2 linked regions of the Chlorobaculum parvum NCIB 8327 genome follow. The protein of the gene in region 1 interacts with the protein of each later gene in a pairwise test. Links are inferred from orthologs where the notes say so. Each region holds a gene or a part of one and is shown in the gene's direction. Other genes may lie near its edges.

Region 1 (3,517 bases):
CAAGGAGGTGTCCCATGAGCGTTTTGAGGCGTGCCGGAAGCTCGTTTACCGCCCTTGCGGGTAAAGCGAAAGCATTTTTAGATGAGAAGCGTGATAGCTTTGGAGGGTACGAGTTCGCTGGTGTAGATGTGCTCGGTGAACGGCAGCCGTTCAGTGGCTACGAGTCCGAACCGGTTCCGTCGACTTCGCCGAAGCTGTCTTCGACGGCGTTCAATCTCGGTGCAATCCTGCGCCTGAGGAGCTTTCTGTATCTTTTGGCGGTAACAGGGATTTTTCTCTTCCAGATCGGCAGTACGCTGGCCATCAACGATCTGGCCCTGCGTAACGAGCGGCTCCGCGAGCAGTTGCGGATCAGCACCAGCATCACCACAGCACAGGCGCTTGAGATCCGGCAGTTGCAGAGCATCCGGAACATTACCGGCTATGCACAGCAGCTCGGCCTCAGCGCGTCACCCGTGCCTCCGGTGGAACTCAAGCCTTGACGCGTGACGGTGATAATTGCATGAACGAAGAGCAAGGGATACAGCAGCAGCATGCTGCGGGCTCCGGTGACCGGGATTTCGGCCTGCGTCTTGGCATCATCGGGGTGCTCATGCTTGTCTTTTTTACGGCAATCGTGATGCAGCTGCTCCGGATTCAGGTGCTTGATGTCGGCAAATACCGAGAAAAGGCAAGCCGGCAGTATGTAAGAAAAATCGATGAGCATGGGCGCAGAGGGAGCATTCTTGACCGTCACGGGCGACCGCTTGCCGAAAGTGTCGAGACCATATCCTTTGCTGCCGATCCCTCCCGCATCAAAGACCGGTCGCAGGTTGCGAGGCTTTTTTCTCAGAATTTCGGCAAGAGCAGCTACTACTACCTTAAAAAGCTGAAGCGCAAACGGCGCTTTGTCTGGATGGAGCGCAACGTGCCGGTTACGAAAGCTGCCGGTCTGATGACCGCAGGACTGAAAGGGATCGATTTCAGACGCGAGCAGCAGCGCCATTACCTTAACGTCGCGGCCCAGCTCATCGGCCTGACCGATCGTGACAACCTTGGCGTCAGCGGTCTGGAAAAGAGCTTCGAAAAGCGGCTTCGGGGCGGCGAGGGCTCAAGGGTTTTCTACCGTTCGGCAATCGGTGAGCTTTACCCGGCGCCCGATGTTGAGCAGGTGCCTCCGCTCGGCGGGAACAGTGTGGAGCTGACCATTGATGCGGATATTCAGGCCATTGTCGAGGATGAGATCATGCGGGCGGTCAACGAGCAGCAGGCCACCGCAGCCATGGGCATCGTGATGGATGTCCGCAGCGGCGAGATTCTGGCCATGGCCAACTACCCGACCTTCGACATGAACTCTCGCAAAGGCGTGACCTTCGCCAGAATGCGTAACCGGGCGGTTACCGATATGTTCGAACCGGGCTCCACCTTCAAGCTCGTCATGGCGGCCGGTGCGACCGAGGTGCTTCACTGGAAGGCTTCGCACGTGGTGGACGGGCACGAAGGGCTGCTGATGATTCATGGAAAACCGGTCAGAGATCATGAGCCTCTCGGGCTGATTCCCTTCCGGAAGGCGATCACGGAGTCGAGTAACGTCGTGGCTGCGAGCACCGCCCTGCAGCTCGGGCCGGAGAATTTCTATCACTATGCCACGGCTCTTGGTTTCGGCAAGAAAACCGGCGTCGGACTTATTGGCGAATCGAGCGGGCTGCTCAAGCCGGTTTCCGACTGGGGCAAGCTGACCCTGCCGTGGATGGGTTATGGCTATCAGGTTATGGCCACGCCGCTGCAGGTGCTTCAGGCCTATGCGACGCTGGCCAATGACGGAGCCCGGATGCGCCCCTATATCGTCAGGCGTATTATCGATCCTGACGGCCGGGTCGTTATGGAGAACGAGCCGAAAAAAGTGGTGCAGGCGCTGGAGCCAGAATCCGCGCGTTACATAACCAGAGAGTATTTCCGTCCTGTGGTTGAAGAGGGCACCGGCCAGTCTGCAGCCATCGAAGGGGTTGCGGTGGCTGGCAAGACCGGAACGGCGCAGAAATTTTATAACGGGAGCTATCATGGCTGGAGCCATTATCTCTCGTCGTTCGTGGGGTATTTTCCGGCTGAAAACCCTCAATATGCGGCGATTATCGTTGTCGATGAGCCGAAGACGGCGTATTATGCATCCGCTGTTGCTGCACCGGTTTTTTCGAGAGTCTGTGGGCGGGCGCTGGCCTGTTCACCCGAAATGCAGCGCCGCCTGGAGCTGAAGTCGCCGGAGCGGTCCCGGCTGGACGGCATTGCGACCGTGGCGGTGCCCGTGCTGCAAGGGCTCAGCGGGAACGAAGCCTCGAAACTGCTCGAATGGCACGGACTTTCGATGGGCAGAACCGGAGATGATGACGGGTACGTGACCTCCCAGAGCGTGGCGCCTGGCACGAAGGTTCGCAAAGAGTCACGGGTGACGGTGCATCTGGAGCGGAAAAAGAAAGAAAAGTGATGAGTGACACGGGGAACGGAAGCGCTTGCGCGAAGCTCGGTGAGCTGATCGACGGACTTGGCGGTCTGGTCGATCGCCGGGGCGCGTGCGCGTCTGACCGGCCGGTTTCCGGCGTGAGCAGTGACTCGCGGCAGATCGGGCCGGGTTCCATCTTCGTGGCCGTACGCGGCTTCATCACCGACGGGCATCTGCATATCGACAGCGCCATCGAGGCCGGAGCGGTTGCGATTGTCTGCGAGGCGTACCCCGCCGAACTGCGTGACGGCGTCTGCTACCTGCGCGTCACCGAGAGCCGCAAGGCGCTCGCCGAGCTGTCGAAAAACTGCTACGGCAACGCCTCTGACCAGCTCATGCTGATCGGCGTGACCGGCACGAACGGCAAAACCACCACCGCGCGGCTCATCAGCTCGATGCTCAACGCTGCGGGCATTCCCGCCGGGTACATCGGTACGGGGCTTTGCCGCATCGGCAATCGCGACATCGAACTCGAACGCACCACTCCGGAGCCGAACGGCCTGCATGCGCTTTTCCGGCAGATGGTCGATGCCGGTTGCTGCGCGGCTGTGATGGAGGTCTCCTCCCACGCGCTTGTGCTTGACCGCGTGCACGGCCTGCGCTTCAGGTCAGCCGTGTTTACCAACCTCACACCGGAGCATCTCGATTTCCACGAAACGATGGAGGAGTATGCAGCAGCCAAGCGCCTCTTGTTCAGCCGCCTGACTGATGATGGCTTCGCCGTTCTCAATGCGGACGACCCGCAGGCTGGTTTCATGGCCGCCGGGCTTCCGAATGATTACCTTTACTGTTGCTCGCTTTCCGGGAATTCATCGCTCTGCGATTCGGATCACCGTTTTCGGGCGTTCATCTCTGCTTCGACGGTTGAAGGTTCGACGGCTGAAGTCACTTTTGGCGCCCAGTCGGCCACCATGCAAGTGCCACTTCCGGGCGAGTACAATGTGATGAATATGCTCGAAGCCTTCGCGGTGGGCATCAGTCTCGGTCTTGATCCCGCCAAGGCGCTTGCCGGGCTTGCCGAATCGGAGGCCGTGCCGGGGC
Region 2 (3,095 bases), 170 kb from region 1 along the record:
TGGATGTCTGTACGCCGCGAGCAGTTGTCTTGTTTCCTGAAAAATAAGTTTGTACATTACCGGCCAGAACGATTTTTTACCCTTGTAGCTCAGTGGATAGAGCACCAGTTTCCTAAACTGTTGGTCGGCAGTTCGAGTCTGCCCAAGGGTACTCCTCATACCACTCATACGAGGTCGCTCCGGCGGAAAAAAAGCAGCAGGGTTTTCCCTGCTGCTTTTTTTTATCGTCTGTTCGAATGCGAAGTGCTTATTGCTGGTAGCATCCGCCCTGTCCGGTTCCTCTGCCCTGACCCTTGCCGGGGCCCCATTGCCCGCCGGAGTACTGATCCCATACCCATGCAGACACAGCCGCCAGCTCTTCAGCGCTGAGGGGGATGGCTGGCATCAGGCCGAAACGGGTGATGGCTTGCTGGTCGGCAAGCACCTTCTCTTTGCTGGGGGCTTTGATGAAGTCAGCCATCTGCTTGATTCCCTCAGCTCGAGAGGAGTAGCGCTGGTGGTACCTTGCCGAAATAGGCAGAATGGGTGGCGCGGATTTTGGCGGCGGCGTAATCGAGTGGCAGACGCTGCAACTCCTGTCGAAGACCGCCTTGCCGTCCACGGCGGCAGACGCTGTCGAAGAAAAGCCCCAGAGCATCAGGCCCGACAGGGCAAGCACTTTCGCTTTGGTAAGCATGTCGTTAATCTTGTTCATGGTTCATCGCATTTCATGGTTTCGAAAATTCGTCAGCCTTTCGTACGAATATAAAAGTAGCTAAAAAACGGAAAAGCCAGTCAGGGAATCAACGAGCTGCATCATGTTTTACGAAGCGTTGTAAATCTTTATACTTGAAGATGCCTTCGAGCTGAACCAAAGGTCTTTCCGGAACCGTTCACTTCACCCTCATGAAATTGCTCAGAAATCTGTTCCTGTTCATCCTGTTCATTCTGCTGGTTGATGTGGGCCGGTACTTCGTCGTGCCGGATGTTGCCGAATTGAAGACCGTCAATCCCGAAACCACAGCGTTCATGGAGTCCCGAAAGGCCCAGTGGCGACGTGATGGCATTGATCGCACCATTTCGCAGCGCTGGGTGCCGTTGAGCCGGGTTTCGCCAATGCTTGTCAAAGCGGTACTCATTGCCGAGGATGACAAGTTCTGGCACCATGAAGGATTTGATTACGAGGCGATCCGGAACGCTGTCGAAAAAGACATCGAAGCGCGTGAGTTCAGGTTCGGGGCGAGCACCATCAGCCAGCAACTGGCCAAGAATCTCTATCTGTCGCCATCGAAAAATCCGGTCAGAAAACTCCAGGAGGCGATTCTGACCTGGCGCCTCGAACGCACGCTTTCCAAACGGCGCATTCTCGAACTTTACGTCAACACCGTTGAGTGGGGGAGTGGGATTTTTGGTATCGAAGCGGCCGCGAAACACTATTACGGCATCAGCGCTTCACAACTCACTGCAAATCAGGCGGCGCGGCTGGCGGCGGTGCTGCCCAACCCGATAAGGTTCAAGCCGAACGGAACGTCCCGTTTTGTCGAAAAGCGCGCCAGGCTGATTCAGGGCATCATGATGAGGCGAGGGCTTGTCGTGCCCGATTATCGTGAGGTGATCAGCGAACCCGATACAACCGGAAGCGCTCAGCCCGATTCGGTGGTCGTCGGTATTCCGGAGGGGCTTATCGATGAGGCGTTGCAGGCGGACAGCACCGCAGAGAAGGGTGGTGATAGTGCTGAAAAAGAGCCGGTGCATGTAGAGTCCGAACAAAAAAGCCAGTCCGGAGACTGAGTGTCTGCCGGACTGGCTGGAAACAACAAGGCGAAGTTTTTTCAGGACTCGGGTTCGAACAAGGATTTGTCCACTCCGCACACCGGGCATACCCAGTCTTCCGGAAGATCTTCGAACGGCGTTCCCGGATCGATTCCGTTGTTCGGATCGCCATCTGCCGGATCGTAAACATAGCCACAAGGCACACATACGTATTTCTGCATATCTCGTCTCCTTTTGAATGAAAAGTTATGGGGGGTTCACAAAAACATTCTTGTACTTCGGATTAACATCGAAAAACGCTCTTCTGCCAAGGCATGGCGTTAATCAATAACCAAGTAAGGTCACGATCGTTATAAAAAGTTCTCCGCGCTCTACCTTAATCAGTTATTTCCTTTTTTGCCAGTGCATCGTTAGGGTTTGACCGGCATCAAGTGGCTTACACCCAGCCACGCAGTGTCATGGCCTCCTCGATGCGGCGTATGGCTACGATCATTGCGGCCGTGCGGTTATCGACCTTCCAGGCGAGGGCGGCTTCGTGCACCGCGCTGAAGGCGGCGGTCATCTTTTTTTCGAGTTGTCGGTGAACCTCCTCTTCCTCCCAGTACCAGCCGCTGGTGTTCTGCACCATTTCAAAGTAGGAGACCGTTACGCCACCTGCGTTGCAGAGAAGATCGGGAATGAGGTAGACGCCTCGTTCGTGGAGGATCTTGTCGGCTTTGGGGGTAGTTGGGCCGTTGGCCAGTTCCGCCACGATGGCGGCGTTGATGTCGCGAGCGTTGGCGCCGGTGATCTCGTCTTCGAGGGCGGCCGGAATGAGCACGGCGACGTTGAGCTTGAGCAGTTCGCCGTTACTTAGCGGTGTCGAGCCCGGAAATCCGCCCACGGTTCCGTTGCGTCTTTTGTGCTCCATGATGGCGTCGTAGTCGATACCGTCCGGCTGATAGATTGCGCCTTTCGAGTCGGAGACGGCGACCACCTTCATGCCGAGCTGTTCGACAACGAGTTTGTGCGCGAACGAGCCTGCGTTGCCGTAGCCGTTGATGGCGACGATTTTGCCGTGAAGGTCGATGCCGAGCGCTTTGGCGGCTTCGCGGATGCAGATGATGCCGCCCCGTGCCGTTGCGTCTCCGCGCCCCAGCGATCCTCCGAGGGCGATCGGCTTGCCGGTAATGACGCCGAAGTCGTTGTGTCCCTGCATGAAGGAGTATTCGTCGGCCATCCAGGCCATGATCTGCGGGGTGGTATAGACGTCAGGCGCGGGCACGTCCTTTGTCAGTCCAAGCAGTCGACCGACCTGCCGGATGTAGCTTCGCGAGAGCCGTTCGAGCTCGCCTTCAGACATG

Evidence for each region. Proteins that work in one complex are often made in the same cells at the same time.
Region 2: the proteins of CPAR_RS10490 (region 1) and mtgA interact in binary tests that used the Escherichia coli proteins (3 or more experiments, as listed by UniProt). The link is inferred for Chlorobaculum parvum NCIB 8327 from one-to-one orthologs.

The regions. Positions count from the first base shown.
Region 1 is NC_011027.1:2,272,097-2,275,613, reverse strand. What follows is about bases 1-2,981. They hold CPAR_RS10490 (penicillin-binding protein), read left to right. Parts: upstream 1-502; coding sequence 503-2,461; downstream 2,462-2,981. Other genes in these bases: CPAR_RS10485 (UDP-N-acetylmuramoyl-L-alanyl-D-glutamate--2,6-diaminopimelate ligase), read left to right, coding at 2,461-2,981; CPAR_RS10495 (hypothetical protein), read left to right, coding at 15-482. Also shown: more of CPAR_RS10485, read left to right, coding at 2,982-3,517. UniProt on the Escherichia coli protein: Essential cell division protein that catalyzes cross-linking of the peptidoglycan cell wall at the division septum. Required for localization of FtsN.
Region 2 is NC_011027.1:2,098,366-2,101,460, reverse strand. What follows is about bases 1-2,827. They hold mtgA (monofunctional biosynthetic peptidoglycan transglycosylase), read left to right. Parts: upstream 1-885; coding sequence 886-1,770; downstream 1,771-2,827. Other genes in these bases: CPAR_RS09655 (Glu/Leu/Phe/Val family dehydrogenase), read right to left, coding at 2,189-2,827; rd (rubredoxin), read right to left, coding at 1,812-1,973; CPAR_RS09670 (c-type cytochrome), read right to left, coding at 248-694. Outside these bases: more of CPAR_RS09655, read right to left, coding at 2,828-3,095. UniProt on the Escherichia coli protein: Peptidoglycan polymerase that catalyzes glycan chain elongation from lipid-linked precursors. May play a role in peptidoglycan assembly during cell division in collaboration with other cell division proteins.